One region of the Knoellia terrae genome, then DNA from elsewhere that is predicted to be linked to it. Evidence: predicted binding sites of a transcription regulator. Region 1 holds the regulator's gene; each other region holds the start of a gene.
What was found. The regulator LexA, encoded in region 1, represses DNA repair genes until DNA is damaged. The targets are predictions, from matches to a motif close to TCGAACANNTGTTCGA.
Positions count from the first base shown of each region.

Region 2: the regulator LexA is predicted to act here: its motif matches at 1,561-1,576, upstream of ACOJV9_RS11610 (HNH endonuclease signature motif containing protein).
Region 3: the regulator LexA is predicted to act here: its motif matches at 3,444-3,459, upstream of ACOJV9_RS05145 (DUF222 domain-containing protein).

Region 1 covers NZ_JBMBWH010000010.1:76,705-83,148, forward strand. Annotated here, with positions in the region: gene ACOJV9_RS13830 (GNAT family N-acetyltransferase) at 1-374, shown strand, start outside; gene ACOJV9_RS13835 (winged helix DNA-binding domain-containing protein) at 462-1,583, shown strand; gene ACOJV9_RS13840 (LysM peptidoglycan-binding domain-containing protein) at 1,756-2,160, opposite strand; gene lexA (transcriptional repressor LexA) at 2,345-3,094, shown strand; gene ACOJV9_RS13850 (Sir2 family NAD-dependent protein deacetylase) at 3,113-3,988, opposite strand; gene ACOJV9_RS13855 (hypothetical protein) at 4,055-4,243, opposite strand; gene ACOJV9_RS13860 (LysR family transcriptional regulator) at 4,392-5,330, shown strand; gene ACOJV9_RS13865 (ComEC/Rec2 family competence protein) at 5,332-6,444, opposite strand, start outside.
Region 2 covers NZ_JBMBWH010000007.1:168,689-175,132, forward strand. Annotated here, with positions in the region: gene ACOJV9_RS11610 (HNH endonuclease signature motif containing protein) at 1-1,547, opposite strand, end outside; gene ACOJV9_RS11615 (hypothetical protein) at 1,828-1,968, shown strand; gene ACOJV9_RS11620 (N(5)-(carboxyethyl)ornithine synthase) at 1,970-3,133, shown strand; gene ACOJV9_RS11625 (DoxX family protein) at 3,152-3,520, opposite strand; gene ACOJV9_RS11630 (cupin domain-containing protein) at 3,646-4,095, shown strand; gene ACOJV9_RS11635 (DUF72 domain-containing protein) at 4,164-4,853, shown strand; gene ACOJV9_RS11640 (pyridoxamine 5'-phosphate oxidase family protein) at 4,917-5,429, opposite strand; gene ACOJV9_RS11645 (hypothetical protein) at 5,538-6,444, opposite strand, start outside.
Region 3 covers NZ_JBMBWH010000002.1:387,744-394,187, reverse strand. Annotated here, with positions in the region: gene ACOJV9_RS05170 (glycosyltransferase) at 1-168, opposite strand, end outside; gene ACOJV9_RS05165 (WhiB family transcriptional regulator) at 188-451, opposite strand; gene cofD (2-phospho-L-lactate transferase) at 651-1,619, shown strand; gene ACOJV9_RS05155 (coenzyme F420-0:L-glutamate ligase) at 1,624-2,754, shown strand; gene ACOJV9_RS05150 (hypothetical protein) at 2,751-3,365, shown strand; gene ACOJV9_RS05145 (DUF222 domain-containing protein) at 3,473-4,354, shown strand; gene ACOJV9_RS05140 (HNH endonuclease signature motif containing protein) at 4,401-5,228, shown strand; gene ACOJV9_RS05135 (DNA-3-methyladenine glycosylase family protein) at 5,404-6,336, opposite strand; gene ACOJV9_RS05130 (class I SAM-dependent methyltransferase) at 6,333-6,444, opposite strand, start outside.

The sequences.
Region 1 (6,444 bases):
TGGACGGCACGCCGGTGGGCTGGTGCAACATCGGCCCGCGCTCCGAGATCCCCCGGCTCCACCGCTCGAAGCTCATCCGGCCCACCGACGACCTACCGGTGTGGAGCATCGTCTGCATCGTCGTCCGCAGTGGCTACCGCAGGCGTGGGGTGACGCGGCACCTCATCGACGGAGCGGTCAACCACGCCGCGGCGCACGGGGCACCCGCGGTCGAGTCGCACCCCGTCGACCCTCCGGGCCGGATGGACCTCACCATGGCGTTCGTCGGGACGAGGGCGATGTTCGAACGCTCCGGGTTCGAGGTGGTCGGCACGACCGACGCGACGGCGAGCAGGATGCCGCGCCTCACGATGCGACGGACGCTGGCGTCATGAACCCTGCGCGCTGCGCGCCTTCAGCACGGCCGCCTCGGTCGCGAGGTGGCGCTCGGTGAGCCTGCGGAAGAACCCGGGGACCGCCGGATGACCCGAACCGTGTCCCGCGACTGGGTGGTCCGACGACGGCTCGCCGTCCAACGCCTCTCGTCCGCTCCGCTCCCCCACGCCGCCGACGCGGTCCGGCTCCTCACCTGCGTCCAGAGTCAGGACGCACCGCTCGCGGCTCATTCGCTCGCGATGCGTTCCAGGACGACGTCGTATGCCGGTGTGCTGGACGCGCAGTCGGCCGGCGGCTGGGTGCGCACGCACATCCTGCGACCCACCTGGCACCACGTCGCACCCGAGGACCTGCGCTGGATCCAGTCACTCACGGGCGCCAAGGTGGAGGCATCGGCCGCCTCGCGACAGCGCCAGCTCGGAGTCACTCCCGAGGTCAGGGAGCGGGGCATCGAGCTGCTGCGCACGCTGCTGGTCGACGGCCGCTCCATGACCCGCCGGGAGCTCGGGCCCGCGTTCGCCGCGGCCGGGCTGCCCGGGCCCGGGGAGGCGATGGCGCACCAGCTCATCGTGGCGGAGGTGCGATCGGTCATCTGCTCGGGACCTCCTCGGGGCGCCGAGCACACCTACGCCCTCGTGGACGGGCTCGTGGCTCCCGCCGCGTCCGACTCCTGGTCCCGCGCACGAGCGGCGGTCGAGCTGACCCACCGCTTCTACGCCGGTCACGGCCCTGCCTCCGAGCGCGACCTGCAGCGGTGGAGCGGGCTGACGCTCAGCGAGATCCGTTCCGCCACAGCGGAGCTGACGACCTCGCCCTCCCTGCTCGCGTCACACCCCCTCGAGCAGGTCAGCTGCCAGGACGAGACGTTGTGGTTCGACCCCTCGGTGACGTCGCGCACGACGCGGGAGCACACGGCATACCTACTGTCGACCTTCGACGAGGCGGCGTTGACCTATCCGAGGACCGGGTTCCTGCGCCGCAACCAGCAGGCGGACCGGACGCGTCTGGTCTCCGAGGCCGGCGGCGGCATCGTCGTCGTCGGAGCCCACGACGTCGGCACGTTCAACCGCAAGCTCGAGCAGCGACGGGCCATCGTGACGGTGCGGCCAGACGTCGACCTCACCCCGGCAGAACGTGACGGGATCGCGGAGGCGGCCGAGCTCCTCGCGTCATTCCACGAGCGCACGCTCGAGCTCGTCTTCGGCTGAGCCTCGAGTGCCGGCGGTGGTGGAGACCCCCGGGCACGCCAAAGGGCGCCCCGCACAACAAAGGCGGGGCGCCCTCCGTGCTGAGTCGGCGAGGGGTCGAGGCTCTGCCATGGACTCAGGACCGAGCCGGGGTCGAAGCGGCTCGGAGCGTGCGGTCGTCATCGCGCGGGCATCAGCCCTGCGGAATGACGATCTGCTGGCCGGCGCGGACCTGGGCGGAGCCGAGACCGTTGACCAGCCGGAGCTCGGCGACGGCAGAGGCGATCGACGAGCCACCCATGTACTCGGCCGCGATCTGGGACAGGGTCTGACCCTGCTCGACCGTGACGCGCTCGGGGCCCAAGGTCGCTGACGCTCCACCGGTCAGGCCGACGAACGCTACGACCAGCGCGACGAGCAGGACCGAGCTCGTGAGCGCGAGGCGGCCGGTGCGGGTGAGGCGGAGGGCCGGACGCGGCGCCACCGGGACGGCCGCACCGGTGGGCACGAGGACGAGGCGCGGACGCTCCGGGCGACGCACCGGACGCGGGACGGCATACCCGCCCGTGGTGCCGTCGAGGGCAGCTGCTGCACTCATGAAGTCCTCCTGGGTCGAAAGGACGTTCGATAGAACGTCTGTACGATGTCTAGCACGGATGTTCGAACGATTCAAGACACGCGTCGAACAGGTGTTTGATCCGCCTGCACGAACTCCGTACGCTGTGGTCATGTCAGGAAGCCAATCAGGCCCCACTGACACCACTGGTTTCAGAGGAGACGAGATGAGCGACAAGAGCCGCCAGGACGCCGACGCCGACGTCCACCAGCTGCCGGACCGTGACCCGGGTGACGGCACGCTCACGGTGCGTCAGCGCAAGGTTCTCGACGTCATCCGCAACTCCGTCGACCGCCGCGGGTACCCGCCGAGCATGCGCGAGATCGGCCAAGCCGTGGGCCTGACGTCGCCCAGCTCGGTGTCGCACCAGCTGCACGCCCTCGAGAAGAAGGGCTACCTGCGCCGGGACCCGAACCGGCCTCGCGCCATCGAGGTCGTCTCCCCCGACACCCCGAGCGACATCCGCGGCTACCGCGGTGGGGCCGCGCCCGACGACGTCGACGCCGAGCTCGACCCGACCGGCAGTGGCGACCTCCGGCCGGAGGCGAGTTACGTCCCGGTGCTCGGGTCGATCGCGGCCGGTGTGCCGATCCTCGCCGAGGAGTCGGTCGAGGAGGTCTTCCCGCTGCCCAAGCAGATCGTCGGCGAGGGCTCGCTCTTCCTGCTCAAGGTCGTCGGCGACTCGATGATCGACGCGGCCATCTGCGACGGCGACTGGGTCGTCGTCCGCCAGCAGCCCACCGCCGACAACGGGGACATCGTCGCCGCGATGCTCGACAACGAGGCGACGGTCAAGACGTTCAAGCGCAAGGACGGCAAGGTGTGGCTGCTGCCGCACAACCCGGCGTTCGACCCGATCGACGGTGACCACGCCACGGTCCTCGGCAAGGTCACCGCGGTCCTGCGCCGGATCTGAGCGTCGGTCCGCCTGCCCTCACGCCACCTGGGTCTCGACCGCGCGGGTCAGCGCCGCCAGGGTGACGCCGAGCGGTGCATCGATACGGTGCGTCGTCTCGGCGTCCCCCCGCGTGGGGCCCCTGGTGATGACGACGACGGGTATGCCGCGTGCCGCCGCCCGGCGCACGAACCGGTAGCCGCTCATCACCTTGAGCGAGGACCCGAGGACCACGAGGGCGCTCGCCTCCTCGGTGAGGGCATAGCAGCGCTCGACGCGCGGCTTGGGCACGGCTCCACCGAAGAAGACGACGTCGGGCTTGAGGGTGTCGGCGCCGCAGGCGAGGCAGCGTGGGGTGGCGAACGCGGTCACGGCCTCGTCGGCGAGGACGATGTCGCCGTCGGGACGGATCTGGCTGCTGACCTGGGACCCGTCGACGACGGACCCGAGGGCGCGCGAGGCGAACCCCGGGTTGACGTCGTCCATCAGCGCCTGGAGCAGGCCGCGGTCGAGACGGCTCTCGCAGGTGAGGCAGACGACCTCCCCCAGCGAACCGTGGAGCTCGAGAACCTCCCGGGTGCCGGCGTCCTGGTGCAGCCCGTCGACGTTCTGGGTGATGACCGGTCCGAGGGCGCCGGCGCGCTGGAGCTCGGTGACCGCGAGGTGACCCTCGTTGGGCTCGGCAGCACTGAACCGCTGCCACCCGATGAAGCTGCGCGCCCAGTAGCGCTGGCGTGCCTCACTCGTGGCGGTGAACTCCTGGTGCGACATCGGCGTCACCCGGCGGTTGCCGTCGGGTCCACGGTAGTCAGGGATGCCGCTCTCGGTCGACATGCCGGCTCCGCTGAGCACGAGCGCCGGCCCCGTCGCGCGCAGGAGCGCCGCGACCTCGCCCACCGACACCTCTGAACTCACCCGGCCATCGTAGGTGCTGGCCCTGTCGCCCCTGCGCCGACGAGGTCAGGCCCTGAGCGGGGGGACTCACTCGCCGGGGCAGGCACCTTGGTGCACCAGGGCGGCCGTCACCATCCAGCGCCAGTCCACCGCGGTGGCACCCGCGTAGGCGCCGGCACCGCACTGGCACTTCCAGTGCCAACGGCCGAGGCCGTCGCAGGTGACGTCCGGGTGGTGGCTTCGGCGGGCCGTCCGCCGACGGTTCGTGGACCTCATGCTGGGGAGGAGGAGCCGACTCATGCCCAGATACACCGCTGGATGCGGCGAGGTCCGGGACGGAGCGTCCCTGCTCGCCGGATCGGGCGACATCAGGCATCGAGCGACGGTGGCGGCACTCGATAACTTCTGGTTATAGAATTCCTGCATGATCGACGCTGCAGGACTCCGGGTCATGCGGGCCATCGCCGACGAAGGCAGCTTCACGGCGGCGGCGCTCTCGCTCGGCTACTCCCAGCCCGCCATCTCGCAGATGGTCCGGCGCCTCGAGACGCGCACGGGCACGACGCTCGTCGAGCGGGTGGGCCGCAGCGTCCGCCTCACCGAGGCCGGTGCGGTCCTCGCGCGGCACGCCGGTCCGGTGCTGTCCGCGCTCGACGCCGCCGAGGAGGAGGTCGCCGCCATCGCCGGGCTGCGCTCGGGCCGGGTCCGGCTCATGGCCTTCCCGTCCGCGTCGGCGACGTTGGTCCCCAAGGCCCTGGCCAGGGTCAAGGCCAAGCACCCCGGTGTCTCGATCACCTTCAGCGAGGCCGAGCCCCGTGAGTCGCTGGCCGCGTTGCGCGCCGGTGAGTGCGACCTCGCCGTCGCCTTCGTCTACGAGGGCACCGACCTCGGGCGTGGCGAGGAGGACCTCGAGGCCTTCGTCACCACTCCCCTTCTCGACGACGAGGTGCTGCTGGCCGTCCCCCGCACCCACGCACTGGCCGGCTCGAGCCAGGTCGACATGGCAGCGCTGCAGGACGAGACCTGGATCGCGGGCTGCCCGCGCTGCCGTGGCCACCTGCTGCAGCTCGCAAGCACTGCGGGCTACGTGCCCGACGTGGCCTACGAGACCGAGGACTACGTCGCGGTGATGGGGCTCATCGCCGAAGGGCTCGGCATCGCCGTCATCCCCGACCTTATCCTCAGGACCGTCCACCACGAGGACGTCACCGCCCTGCCGATGACACCGGCCTCGCGTCGCCACATCGTCGCCGTCACCACCCCGGACCTCCAGCGCGTCCCGGCCGTCAGGGCCACGCTCGACGCGCTCGTCGAGAGCGCCGAGGCTGCGACGCACAGGGCGTCCTCGGCCTCGGTGCGCTGAGTCACCGCTGGGTGACCACCTCGATCCGGCCGTCCCGCTCGACGAGGGCGATGTGCCCCCGTTGGTCGGTGCGGTGCACGGCATACCCGTTGCCGCTCATCATCGCCAGGTGCGTGGCGGTCGGGTGCCCGTAGTCGTTGTCCTTGCCGACGCTGACGACGGCGAGCGGTGCGCGCACCGCCGCCATGAGGCCCGCGTCGAGGTTGGCGCTGCCATGGTGGGGCGTCTTGACGACGTCGAAGGCCTCCGCGGCAGCGGCCATGGCGGGGTCACGACGCAGGCGGAGGAGCAGGTCGTGCGCCGACTCGCGCTCGACGTCGCCGAGCAGCAGGGCGTCGACCTCGCCGACATGGACGGCGAGCACGACGCTCGCGTTGTTGGGCACCGACCCGGCCGCGATGCGCCGCACCGGCGCCCACACCTCTGCGGTCACCTCGCCGAGGGCGAGCCGGTCGCCCGCCGCCAGGCCGGACACCGGTATGCCGCGTGCCCCCGCCCACGCCGTCACCTCGCCGACCTGGTGGGCCGGCTCCGGGACCGGTGACGTCAGCACCTGCCCCACGGTCCTGCCACCGAGGACGCCTGGCAGCCCCTCGACGTGGTCGGCATGGAAGTGCGTGAGGACCACCGCGTCCACGACGTCGATCCCGACCGAGTCGAGGCAGCCGTCGACCAGTGGCGGGTCCGGACCGGCGTCCACGACGAGCGCGCGGCCCGGTCCGGTGCGAACGACGGCGGCATCGCCCTGACCGACGTCGCAGAACACCACGCGCCACCCCTCCGCGGGCCAGGTGACGACCCGTGTCGGGATCGTCATCGCCGCGGTGAGGGCGAGCACCCCCAGCGCGAGCACCGGGCGGAGCAGGACCACCCGGGCCCACCACCGCCCCGACAGGATGACGAGCACCGTTACCCCAGCGAGCAGCAGCGCCCCGCGGGCACCGTCGGGCCACGGCATCGTGCCACCCGGCACCTCGGCCATGACGCGTGCCGTCCTCGTGATGCCGAGCGTGGGCAGGGCGCCGAGCCAGCCGAGGAGCTCTGCCGGTCGGTCGGCCACCACGGACACGATGGCGGCACTGACGCCGGCGATGGTCGCCGGAGCGACGAGCGG
Region 2 (6,444 bases), on a different contig from region 1:
AGAAGTCGGTCGGCGTAGTCGGGGTCGTCAGGCGCAGCGGTCAGCCACGGGTCAGGTCCGCCGGTGTCGGGCTCGGCGGCTCGGCGTTGTCGTCGTTGCTCGGCTCGTCGCTGTTCGGCCAGCCGGGCAGGAAGGGTGCGGTCATAGCTGCCTCGGGCAAGATCCCACGTGACCGAGCGGCCGGACTCGTCGGGCGGATGGACGTCCGCGATGAGGCGCTGGTCGTGGACCTGGGTGTGGTGGCGCTGGCAGAGCAGGGCGGCGTTGGACAGGTCCGACCGTCCGCCGTCAGTCCAGTGGATGAGGTGATGAGCCTTGGCCCAGTCCGGTGGTGCGGTGCACCCCGGCCAGGTGCAGCCGGCGTCACGGTGCCACAGAGCCCGGCGCTGCCCCCGGGTGAACAGCCGCACCGCGCGGCCGACGTCGAGCACCTCGCCGTCGGAGCCGAGGACCACGGGGATGACGTCGGCGTCGCAGGCGAGCTGGCGCAGCGTGGCCGGGCTGAGGAGCGTGCCCTCGGCGACCGAACCGATCACTATGCCGCATCCTCTCGTCGCCTCGCCTCCGGTCGCCTCCGTATCGCGGTCGGCGCCGGTCAGTCGGAGCAGCTCGGCCAGGCTCATCCGGACGTGCAGGGCCGTGGGAGCCGCCGCCGGGGCCCGGTCTGCAGCGTCCATGGACGCGTGGCCGGCGCACACCGCCGTCAGGGCCTCCGCGCGACGCTGACCGACAGGGCGCAGGTCGCGCTCACCGGTCTCCGCGTTGGGGGCTGGAGCCGACAGCGGTCCGAGGGCCGCTTCGAGGATCGCGCTCTGCTCAGGGGTGAGCTGCAGGGAGTACCCGGTGAGGTCGCCGTCGAGGATCCGCGGGCTCGACAGGTGCGCTCCGGCGCGCAGCCGCTTCTGGGTGTCGTCGAACTCTCCCTCGAAGCCGTGCATGGCCAGGAGCCTCGGCCGGATCTTCTTCGCCTCTGCGGCGCCCCACTGGACGCCATGGTCGAGGATCGCGGTCGTGACCGTCGGCACCGCCTCGGGGTGCAGGAGGTCCTTCATCCGCCGCACCTCCGACAGGGCGGTCAGCGCAAGCGGCACGGTGACCTCACCGGTGACCACGCGAGCCCAGACCACGCCCTCGGGACGGTTCGGATCGGCATACGCACCGGCATACGGGCCGGACGTCGACCACTGACCGCCGGGAGTGGCGTGGGCGACGTCCTGCGCGAAGGACGCGAGCTGGCCGGCGCCACCCTGCCGCAGGGACGGGGCGTGCTCGCGCACCCAGTCGTGGGCCGACCCGGCACCGCGACGGGCGGAGGTGAACTCTCCGCGGTGGGCGGAGGTGAACTCTCCGCGGTGGGCGGCTTCGGTGGTGACGACGACCTGCACCGCAGACGCCTCGACCTTCACCGCGTCCACGAGACCGAGGGCCTCGGCGAGCTCAGCGCTGGTCAGCGTCGGGAGGACATCGCGGACCTGCGCCAAGGACGCACGCGCGGACTCGAGCGCGCCACGCAGGCTGCTCGGGTCGGTGCTGACGTCGTCGTCCATGCTGCAATCATACTCGAACGTGCGTTCGAGCACCATCCTTGTCCACAACTTTGTCTGCGCGAATTCGCCTGCGGCACAGCCGTTCAGTCAACGAAGCTGGCTGCAATCGGTGATTCTCAGCGAGAACGAACCGCCAATAACCTCTGGGCGTCGCCTCTTCGGACCCCGGCCCTCCTGGACAGGTCCATCTCGTCGCGAGGGGAGTCAGCGTCACCTCGTCGCGGGGGCGTACCCTCCGGAGGAGCGGGACCCTTCGGGTCTCCTCACCTAGGAGCCGGTCATGTCCGACAAATCTCCACGCCACTCGCTCTCCAAGAAGTCCGGCAAGTCGATCAAGGAGAAGCGCGCCGACAAGAAGGCCAAGGCGGACGGCACGTCGACCTCCGGCATCGAGAGCACCCTCCACGGGAAGAAGCGCTGACTTGGACCCCCTGCTCACCGTCGCCGTCCTCGCTCACTCCCGCAAGGAGAACGAGCACCGGCTACCGATCCACCCGGAGCACCTCGCCAGGATCGACGACGACCTCCGGTCCCAGATCTTCGTCGAGCAGGGGTACGGCGTTCCCTTCGGCATGTCCGACGAGGCCGTCGCCGAGCTGATCGGTGGGGTCCGCCCGCGGGCCGAGCTGATCGCCGAGTGCGACATCGTCCTGCAGCCCAAGGTCCAGGCCGAGGACCTGGCCGAGTTCCGCGACGGCCAGATCATCTGGGGCTGGCCGCACTGCGTCCAGGACCAAGCGCTGACCCAGCAGGCGGTCGACCGGCGGCAGACCCTCATCGCGTTCGAGGCGATGAACCACTGGTCCCGTGACGGCAGCTTCCTGCTCCACGTGTTCCACATGAACAACGAGCTCGCCGGCTACTGCTCGGTGCTCCACTCGCTGGAGCAGATCGGGTCCACCGGCAGCTACGGCCGACGGCTGCGCGCGGTGGTCATCGGGTTCGGCGCCACGGCACGCGGTGCGGTCACGGCATTGAGCGCCCTCGGCATCGGCGATGTGCGCGTCCTCACCAACCGCAAGGTCGCCGCCGTCGCCTCCCCGATCCACTCCGTCGAGATCGTCCACCTCGACCACCACGCCGACGACCCGTCGCTGACGATGGTCGTCACCAACGAGGGGCGAGTCCCCCTGGCGGACTACCTCGCCGACAACGACATCGTCGTGAACTGCGTCCTGCAGGACACCGAGTCGCCGTGGACCTTCCTCACCGAGGCGGACCTGCCGCTCTTCCGCCCGGGCAGCCTCATCGTGGACGTGTCCTGCGACGAGGGCATGGGCTTCAGCTGGGCCAAGCCGACGACGTTCGCGGAGCCGACCTTCGTCGTGGGTGACAACATCACCTACTACGCCGTCGACCACACGCCGTCCTACCTCTGGAACTCCGCGACCTGGGAGATCAGCTCGGCGCTCCTGCCACACCTGCGCACCGTGCTCGGTGGCCCGGACGTCTGGAAGGACGACCCGACGATCTCCCGCGCCATCGAGATCCAGGACGGCGAGATCAAGAACCCGAACATCTTGTCGTTCCAGCACCGCGACGCGACCTATCCGCATGCGGTCGAGGGCGCCGTCGTCAGCAGCTGACGGAGCGCAATAAGCTCGTCAGAGCGGTTCGATCCAGAACCGGCCGATGGCCACGAACGCGGCGAGCAGCCCAAGCACGAGCGGGGGCACGAAGGCCTCCTTGCGACGAATGTGCGTCAGGACCGCGCCGACCATGACGAGGAACAGCCCGGTCGCGGCCAGCGGAACGAGCCACTCGAGCCCGTCGACGAAGGCCGGGAGGATGAGCCCGAGAGCACCGAGGAGCTCGAGGGCTCCGATGCCCTTCATCTGCCCGTCGGAGAAGTCCTCGACGTAGGTCATCTTCTTCTCGTAGAGCGCGTCCTTCGGAAGCATCAGCTTCGTGACACCGGCCCCGAGGAACACGACCGCCAGGAGTGCTGCGACGACCCACAGTGCGATGTCCATGATGCGTCCCGTCGTGGGGGAACTGCGTGGGTCGACGCTAGCAGCGCCGGACGCAGCGGCACCAGACCGACGGCCACAGCGCCCGGGCTAGGCTCGAGGCAGCCGACTGAGAGGACCTTCCCGTCATGAGCACGACCGACAACGGACCCCAGCCCAACGCCTTCGACATCGAGACGGCGACCAGGGACAACACGGCATACCGCGCTGTCGCCTGGACCGGCAAGTATCTCCAGGTGACGCTGATGTCGATCCCCGCCGGTTCCTCGATCGGGCTCGAGGTCCACCCCGAGACCGACCAGTTCCTGCGTCTCGATGCCGGCTCTGGCGTATGCCGCATGGGTCCGTCCGAGACCGAGCTCACCGACACCGAGGTCACCGACGGCTGGTCGATCCAGGTGCCCGCCGGCACGTGGCACGACGTCGTCAACACCGGCGACGAGCCGCTGCAGCTCTACGCGATCTACGCCCCCTCGCACCACGCCAAGGGGACCGTGCACGAGACGGCGGAGGATGCGGAGAAGGACGAGGAGGCCGGCAGCGACGAGCCGCCGGAGTGGACCGTGCAGCCGAGCTGATAGGAGTGGATGGTCGCGTGGACGCCCGCGTCGGGCTGTGTGGTTGGACCGTCTCCCAGTCCTCGTACGTGCGTCGATTCCCCGTCCTGGAGGTGCAGCACACGTTCTACGAGCCGCCCGCGGACGCCGTGCTCGCGCGCTGGAGGGCGCAGGTGCCAGCCAACTTCGAGTTCACGATCAAGGCGTGGCAGGTCATCACGCACGAGTCCAACAGCCCCACGTACCGACGCATGAAGCAGCCTTCGGCAGACAGTGCGCGAGGCCAGGTCGGAGCCTTCCGGACAACACCTCCGGTCCTCGAGGCCTGGCAACGGACCCTCGAGTGCGCCCGCGTTCTGCAGGCCACAGCCGTGCTGCTCCAGTGCCCGAAGAGCTTTCGCCCGACGGCCGACAACATCGCACGGCTGCGCAGCTTCATGTCGCAGGTTGAGCGGCCAGCCGGTCGGCTGCTGTGGGAGCCCCGCGGCGACTGGCCAACGACGCTGGTGACGGAGCTCTGTGGCGAGCTGGACCTCGTGCACGTCGTCGATCCGATGCAGTCCGAGACCGTGACACCGGAGCAGACCTACTACCGGCTGCACGGCACCACGGGCTCGCGGCACGTCCATACAGATGACGAGCTGCGCCGGCTGCGGGACCTGGTCGACGGGCGACCCACGCCGTACGTCATGTTCAACAACCTGCCCCGCACAGGCGACGCCGAGCGGTTCCTCGCCCTGCTGTCGCCCCACGAGGGCACGTCGAAGCACGGCACCTGACGCTCGTCAGTGGCCGGTAGCGCCTCGACGACGTACGGGGCCACGTGGAGGAGTGTCTTTGCGTCAGAAGGTGAAGCGCGTGCAGTCCGTGGGGAACGAGAACCATGCCATCACCCGGTGCGGAGTGATGACCCGCAGGCCGCCGCCGTCCTCGCCCGCCCACGAGTCCGGCCCTGGGTTGTAGCCGCTCGCGGCGTACTTCGTGAACGCCTCCGCGAGCCGGGCACCGAGGCTCTCGGCGTCGGCGCGGGTCGCGACGGACTCGCCCTCGACGATGACGACCTCGGTCCCGCTCTCGAGCGTCAGCGTGACGGCAGGGTTGAGCTCCACGTTGCGCGTATGCCGTGTGCTCGGCGCCCCGTCGTACCAGAACCTGCCCTCGAGCCAGACTCCCCAGCGGGGCACCGAGTGGGGTCGGCCGTCGGGTCGGACGCTGCTGAGCCAGTAGTGCATCGACCGCACGAGACGCGGCTCGACGTCGCCCCAGGCGAGCTGGCCCCTCGTCGTTGTCGGGATGCCGTAGCCCTCCGGGATCACCGGTCGGTCGGCGGTGGGTTCGGGTGCCGTGGTGTCCATGAACCGACGCTACGCCCGCGCGCCCACACAGGGTGCCGCTCCCGGTCCTTGCGAACGCGTCCCCTGGCACGCGTCCTGCAGGACCCGGCGGCGGCGGGCCGCCAGGAGTCACTGCCCCTTCGCACGGCCCCTCACGACGACGCCCGGCTCCAGCTGGCCGCCGCCGTAGCCCGCCTCGGCGAGCGCCTTGGGGTGGGCGAGCGGGAGGTACTGGCCGAATCGCACCGTCACCGTCTCGTCCTTGCCGACCTCGATGCCGCTGACCGAACCCTCGACCATGAGCGTCGGTGCCGCGAACGTCTGCACGACGTCGGCCGGCAGCGCCAGCAGCCCGAACGTCGCCGCCGTGATCGTGATCCGGCCCTCGCCTTCGCGGACGCCCTTGCCGGACCAGCTCTGCCGGAGCAGACCTGAGAACGCCTCGTCGAGCGACTGGGTCGCGACCTCGGCGGTCGTCTCGATGCCGCGGTTGACGTGGAACATCCGGGCGAGCCCCGGGGTCTGGCCGTCGTCCTCGGGGTCGAAGTGCAGGTTCGTCTTCGCGCCCGGACCGAGAAGCGGCAGGCCGTGGACGGCATACGAGAGACGGACGGTGGCACGTCCGGGACCGGAGTCCTCCTCCGTGCCGTCCTCGTTGAGCCGAGCCCACTGGCCGAGGGTGACGTCGAGTCCGGCGTACTCGGAGCGGATGCCGACCCGGCTCAGGACCTCGAGGCCGTGATGGCTCAGGCGCTTGCCGACATCGTCCGAGAGCCGGTAGGTGCCGTCGTCGTCGCGCTCGACGCCCTCCCACCGGCGACTCTCGTCCTCGTATGCCGTGAGCCGCTCGGTGTTGCGCGCGCGGACCGCGCCGCTCGCGGCGAAGACCTCGACCTGGCCGCGGCTGCTGCCGATGGCGTAGCCGTGGGGCACCTGGGCGGTGCCGCGGACGTCGATGTCGAGAACCTCGGCGATGGCCCGCGCCGTCTCGTCGTGCTCCTTGAGGCAGGGCGCGGCGTGCGAAACCACGGGGGTG
Region 3 (6,444 bases), on a different contig from region 1:
GGTGTCGAGGACGACGACGTGGTCGGGTCGCGCCGCGGAGGCGGCGAGCGCGTCGAGGAGGGCGCGCAGACCGTGGTGGGAGCCGGAGGTGACGACGACGGCCCGGACCACCGGCCCGTTCGCGGGGGCGGGGGCGTCGGGCAGCACGGGGGCGGTCGTCAGCGTCATGAAGTGGTCGCGCGACCGGTCAGACGGCGCGCTTCTTCAGCTTGCGGCGCTCCCTCTCGGACAGACCGCCCCAGATGCCGAAGCGCTCGTCGTTGGCCAGTGCGTACTCGAGGCACTCGGGGCGGACGTCGCAGCCGACGCACACCTTCTTGGCCTCACGGGTGGAGCCGCCCTTCTCGGGGAAGAACGCCTCCGGGTCCGTCTGCGCACACAGGCTGCGCTCCTGCCAGGAGAGCACCGTCTCCTCATCGACCATGGCGTCGACCAACGTCAACTCGTGCATCGCTGCCTCCTCGACCCTTCTGCGACCCAGCCCGTGTCCAGACCGTCTGCCCTCGACCGAGGTGACCTCTGCTGGAACACAATGACGAAATTACACGCGTGTCATACCCATTCGTCAAGCGGAGTTCTGCTATCAGCACCCGCGGTGACCCGCCGACCGGCGTGTCGGAGCGACTCGCCGGTGGGGAAGACTGGCCCGCATGCGAATCACAGCCCTCGCGGGCGGCGTCGGCGGAGCGCGCTTCCTCCGGGGCCTGCGAGCCCACCTCGACCGCGTCGCACCGGAGTCCGAGGTCACCGTCATCGCCAACACCGGGGACGACATCAGCCTCTTCGGGCTGCGGGTCTGCCCCGACATCGACACCCTCCTCTACACGCTCGGCGGCGGTATCGACGAGGAGCAGGGATGGGGCCGGGCCGACGAGTCCACGCGGGTGCAGGGCGAGCTCGAGGCGTACGGCGCTGCGCCGCAGTGGTTCACGCTCGGCGACCTCGACCTCGGCACGCACATCGTGCGCTCGCAGTGGCTGGCGCAGGGGCAGACGGCGTCGGAGGTGACCGCGCGCCTGGCCGCCCGCTGGGGGCTGCCGGACCAGCGCATCACGTTGCTGCCCATGACGGACACCCCGGTCGAGACCCACGTCGTGCTCGACGAGGGCGACTCGCAGCGGGCCGTGCACTTCCAGGAGTGGTGGGTCCGGCTGCGCGCCGCGGTCCCCGCGTCCCGGTTCGTCGTCGCCGGCCTGGACCGTGCGGCAGCTGCGCCGGGGGTGCTCGACGCCCTGCGTGACGCGGACGTCATCGTCCTGCCGCCGAGCAACCCCGTGGTGTCGATCGGGATCATCCTCGGCGTGCCCGGGGTGCGCGACGCCCTTCGCGGGTCCACGGCACCCGTCGTCGGCGTCTCCCCGCTGATCTCGGGCCGACCGGTCCGGGGCCATGCGGACGCGTGCCTGTCGGCCATCGGTGTCGAGTCCACCAGTGCTGCGGTGGCCGGCCTCTACGCCGACTTCCTCGACGGCTGGCTCGTCGACCCGGCCGACGCCTCCGTCAGGGTGCGCGGAGTCGAGACCGCCGTCCACGACGGGCCGCTCCTCATGACGGACGTGGCTGCGACCGCTGCCATCGCTGCCGAGCTGCTGGCCCTGGCTGAGCGCGTCCGCCGGTGACCGCATGACCGCTTCACTCACGATCGTCCCGCTCCTCGGTGTGCCCGAGGTGAGCGAGGGCGACGACGTGGCGGCACTGCTGCTGGCGGCCCTGGGCCCCGGCGGGCTCGCGGCCGGCGACGTCGTGGTGGTGTCGAGCAAGGTCGTGTCGAAGGCCCTGGGCCTCAGGGCTGCTGGCAGCGTGGGCCGGGTCGAGGTCGTGCTGAGCGAGTCCCGACGCGTCGTCGCCGAGCGGGCGAGCGGCGACCAGGTCACCCGGGTCGTCGAGTCGTTGGCCGGTCCGGTCATGGCCGCCGCCGGTGTCGACGCCTCGAACACCGGGCCGTCGGGTGCGCTCCTGCTCCTGCCCCACGACCCCGACGCCTGTGCCCGCGACCTTCGCTCTTCACTTCTCTCCCAAGCCGGTATGCCGTCCGGCGCACCTGTCGCCGTGGTGCTCAGCGACACCGCCGGGAGGCCGTGGCGAGCCGGGCTCACCGACTTCGCGCTGGGATCGGCGGGGTTGCGCGTGCTGCTCGACCACCGGGGCGAGGCCGACGTGGACGGTCGCGTCCTGGCGGTGACCGCGCGGGCCGTCGCGGACGAGATCGCCTCTGCGGCAGACCTCGTCAAGGGCAAGACGGACGGGGTGGCAGCGGCGGTGGTGCGCGGGCTGCCACGGTCGTGGTTCGAGGTGCTCGACGACGGATGCGGTTCCGGCGCAGGGGACGTGGTGCGGGTCGGCGCCGGGGACTGGTTCGCGATGGGTCATGTCGAGGCGCTGCGTGCGGTGCTCGGCGTGGACCCGGGGTCTGCCGACTCGGAGGCGGTCGGAATTCGTTCCGTCGCGCCGGAGGGCATGAGCGAACGCATCGCCCGCGTGGTCGCCCTGACGCTGTGGGCGGACGAGGACGCCGGCCTCGACCTCGAGCTCGTCGATGGGTCGCACCACGCCGCTGTGGCAGTGCTGACCCTCGGCGCCTCGGACGCGTTCCGGTTGGGCCGGTTGACGCAGCGTCTCGAGGTCGCCGCCGCCAGCGAGGACCTCGCAACGGTGGGCTGGGGGAAGCCGACGGCCGAGCACAGCATCACCGTCACACTCACCGCCCGGCCCGTCGGTGAGAGCCCGGTGACCGCTCGAGGTTCCACGCCGTGACCGGCCGGGCGCCCTCTCCCGAGAGCGGAGTGGCACCCACGTGGGTCCTGCTCGAGGGCACCAGCGACGTGGCTGCCGTCCGTGCCCTGAGGACCGCCCGGGGCGTCCGCCCGGACAGCGAGCCGTGCCGGCTCGTCGACATGGGTGGCGCGACCAACATCCGCCGACACCTCCAAGCGGCGGCGACCGCACATCCTCGGCCTCGCGTCATCGGGTTGTGCGACGAGCGCGAGGCGGCGTTCTTCGTCCGTGCCCTCGACGTGGTCACCCCCCTCCACCTGGACTCCGTCGAGCGTCCCATCTCCGTCGACGACCTGCCCGCTCTCGGCTTCCAGATCTGTCGGCGCGACCTTGAGGACGAGCTGCTCCGGGCCTTGGGCGCTGACGGCGCACTGGCCGTCCTCGGGGACGTCGGCCTGCGCGACGCGTTCGCCGCCTTCACCCGACAGCCGGCGTGGCAGGGACGGCCCGTCCTCGACCAGCTGCACCGCTTCTGCGGAACGACGTCCGGCCGCAAGGAGCTCCTGGCCGGGGCGCTCGCGCGGGCGCTCGACGAGGGCTCGTCCCCTCCGCCGCTGGCGGCGCTGCTCGCGTCCATGCCGTCTCCCTGATCGAGCTGCTCACCGTCAACCCCTTGTTCGCGAACTCGCTTGCCCCTCAACGGAATTCGTTGTGGACAATCCTTGTCGTCGAACCCGTGTTCGAGTAGAATCGAGGCATGGACCTGGGGGCGGTGAAGACGGCATTGGCGCAGCTGTATGCCGCCGTGGCTGCTCCCGCGGACGAGGGCGGCGCCGGGTCGTTGGACATGGACACGCTGCTGGAGGCGGTCGAGGTGAGCCAGCAGATCGGCAACATCGCGGCCGGGATCCAGACCCGGGCGATCGCGCACGTCGCGGCGCACGACGAGGTCCGCGACGACGAGGTCGAGCAGGGGTGGTCCTGGCGCCGGCACGGGCTGGGGTTCGTCGCCGAGGACGCACCCGCGCTGGTCGCGACCCGGCTCGGGGTCTCGACACCGGTGGCGCAGCGTCGGGTCGAGGCCGCGGTGCACCAGGTGGGCGTGACCCCGCAGCTGGTCGACGCGATGGGGTCCGGGGAGCTGGACCTGTGGCGGGCCACGGTCCTGACCCGGGAGCTGACGCCGTGCCCGGACGAGGTCGCGCACGAGATCGCCGACCGGCTCGTGGACCGCTACGAGCAGCCACGCGGGTGGGACGAGAGCGCCGGACCGTTGGCGGCGCGGGCGCGCCGGCTCGTCGCCCGCCTCGCCCCGGAGGTCGCCGACCAGGAGGCCGAGAAGGCCCGCACGCAGCGGTCGCTGGTGCGGCGGGCGGTCTCTCTGGCCGCGGACCGGTGGGACGGGCTGGTCCCGGTCGAGCAGTCGCTGGTGATGTGGCAGGCCGTGGACTCCCTGGCCCGCCAGCTCTGCCGGGAGGACCCGACCCTGACCCTGGAGCAGGCCCGGCTCGACGCGATGGGCCAGCTCATCCTCCAGAAGGCCGACGTCACCCTCCACCTCCACGCCACCACCCCCGCCCCCGACCCCGCCCCCCGACACCAGCAGTGCCACCGACACCCACACCGACGACGGCAGTGATGCAGGCAGCGACACGGACACCGGTCCTGACGCGGGCGCTGACCCGGTGGCCACCGATGATGCTCGTGCAACGGGCGCCGCGGCGGCGGCCTGCTCCGGTGCTGCTGCTGGTGGGCGTGGGGTGGCCGAGCTCGGTGGGCTCGGCCGGCCCGGCACCACCCGGGTGAACCTCGACGCCCTGCCCGAGGGCACCCGCATCGTCGACTCCGCCCCGCTGACCTGTCACCCCGACACCGGCGCCCTGGTCGCCGGCGCCGTCCCCAAGACCCTCGCCCCAAGCGACGTGCGGCCGGCACCGCCCGGCGAGGTCGAGAAGCGGTACCGCCCCTCACCGGCCCTGCAACGCCTCGTCCGGCTGCGCGACGGACACTGCCGCTTCCCCGGCTGCCCCGTCACCGCCCGCTCCTGCGACCTCGACCACGTCATTCCCTGGCCCGCCGGACCCACCACGGCCACCAACCTCATCTGCCTCTGCCGACGACACCATCGCGTCAAGCAACGACCCGGTTGGACCGCCCGACTCGACCCCGACGGGATCGTGCACTGGACCGACCCCGGCGGCCGCGCCACCGACACCCACCCGGTCGACCACCTCGACCGGCTCCACCTCCCCCCACCCCCGAACCCGACCGCGACAGCCCGCACGGCCGCTCCGGCGTGGCCCGACGATCGAGCCGACGATCGAACCGAGAACCCCGACCTCATCCCCACCCTCCTCGAGCTGGCCCTCACCCGCCTGCTCCACCTCGCCGAGGCCGACACCCGACCCCGACCTCCCGTGGGCATCGAGTGGGTCACCGAGCCCCACGGACACCCCGTCCTCGTCGACCTCCCGGCCGCTCCCCCACCCCCACGCGACGACCCGCCGTTCTGAGCCGCCGCCGTGTTGCGGTTCGGCCGCGGCCGGAACTTCGCCCCGGGCCACTCCGTCCCAGACTCAGGAGACCCCTTGCCTCAGGTGTGGGCGACAGCCGATGCGGTGAGAGCGCGCTCGTGACCGTGGTTGCGCTGACGAACGACTGGACCGACGGCCGACCCGCCGCGGGCGATCAGCTGCGGCCGGGCAGGTGGGTGGGCAGGGTGAACCGCGGACCGTGCCGCGGCCGCATCGCCCCCGACAGCTCGAGGAGCCGCTGGACGCGGTAGCGGTGCCCGGCATACGGCTCGAGCAGCTCCGCCAGCCCGTCGTCGTCGACCGGTGTCCCGGTGAGGGCCCAGCCGATGTTCTTCGCGACGTGGTAGTCGCCGAAGCTCACCGCGTCGGGGTCACCCAATGCCCGCTGCGCCACCTCGGCGCTCGACCACCGCCCCACCCCGGGCAGGGACTCGATGCGGCGGCGGGCCTCGAGGGCCGGCACACCGACGAGGTCCTCGAGCCGGCCGGCCCGGGTCGCGACGGTCACGGCGGGGCGCGAGCGAGCGCCGTCGACCCCGGCGCGCAACCACTCCCACGACGGGATGAGCGCCCAGGTGCGCGGCTCGGGCGGCACGACGAGCCGGAGCTCGGCTCCCGGTCCCGGCGCGACGGAGCCGTTGCGCCTCACCAGCATCCGATATGCCGCGAACGCCTCCTTGCCGGTGACGCGTTGCTCGATGATGGTCGGGATCAAGGCCTGCACGACGAGCCCGGAGGCCGGGACCCGCCAGCCGGCGAAGCGCCGCCGGGCCTGGGCCACGACGTCGTGGTGGCTCGCGAACCCCCCGTCGTCGTCGTGCTCGCCCAGCAGGTGCGGCAGCCGGTCGAGCACCCACGCGGCGCCCTCGCCCCACGCCTGCGCCTCGACCTCGCCGAGCCGCGGGCGGTCGACGAGCCGCAGCGTCACCGGCCCGGTGGGCACCCGCCACGCGAACACCCAGGTGCCGACGCGGTCGCTCCACGACGTGGGGTCGCCACCCCCACGACGGAAAGCGTTGACGACGCTCCCGAGCTGCAGCGGTCGCCCGGGACGGAAGGTGCGCTCGAGAGGAGCGACCTCGCTCATCCGATGTGGCGGGGGGCGACGCGCAGGGGCGGTCCGGCGGGCCGCGCCGGCTCCTTGAACGCCAGCCAGACGTAGGTCGGCACGAGCGGAAGCGCGGCGGCGAGGGCC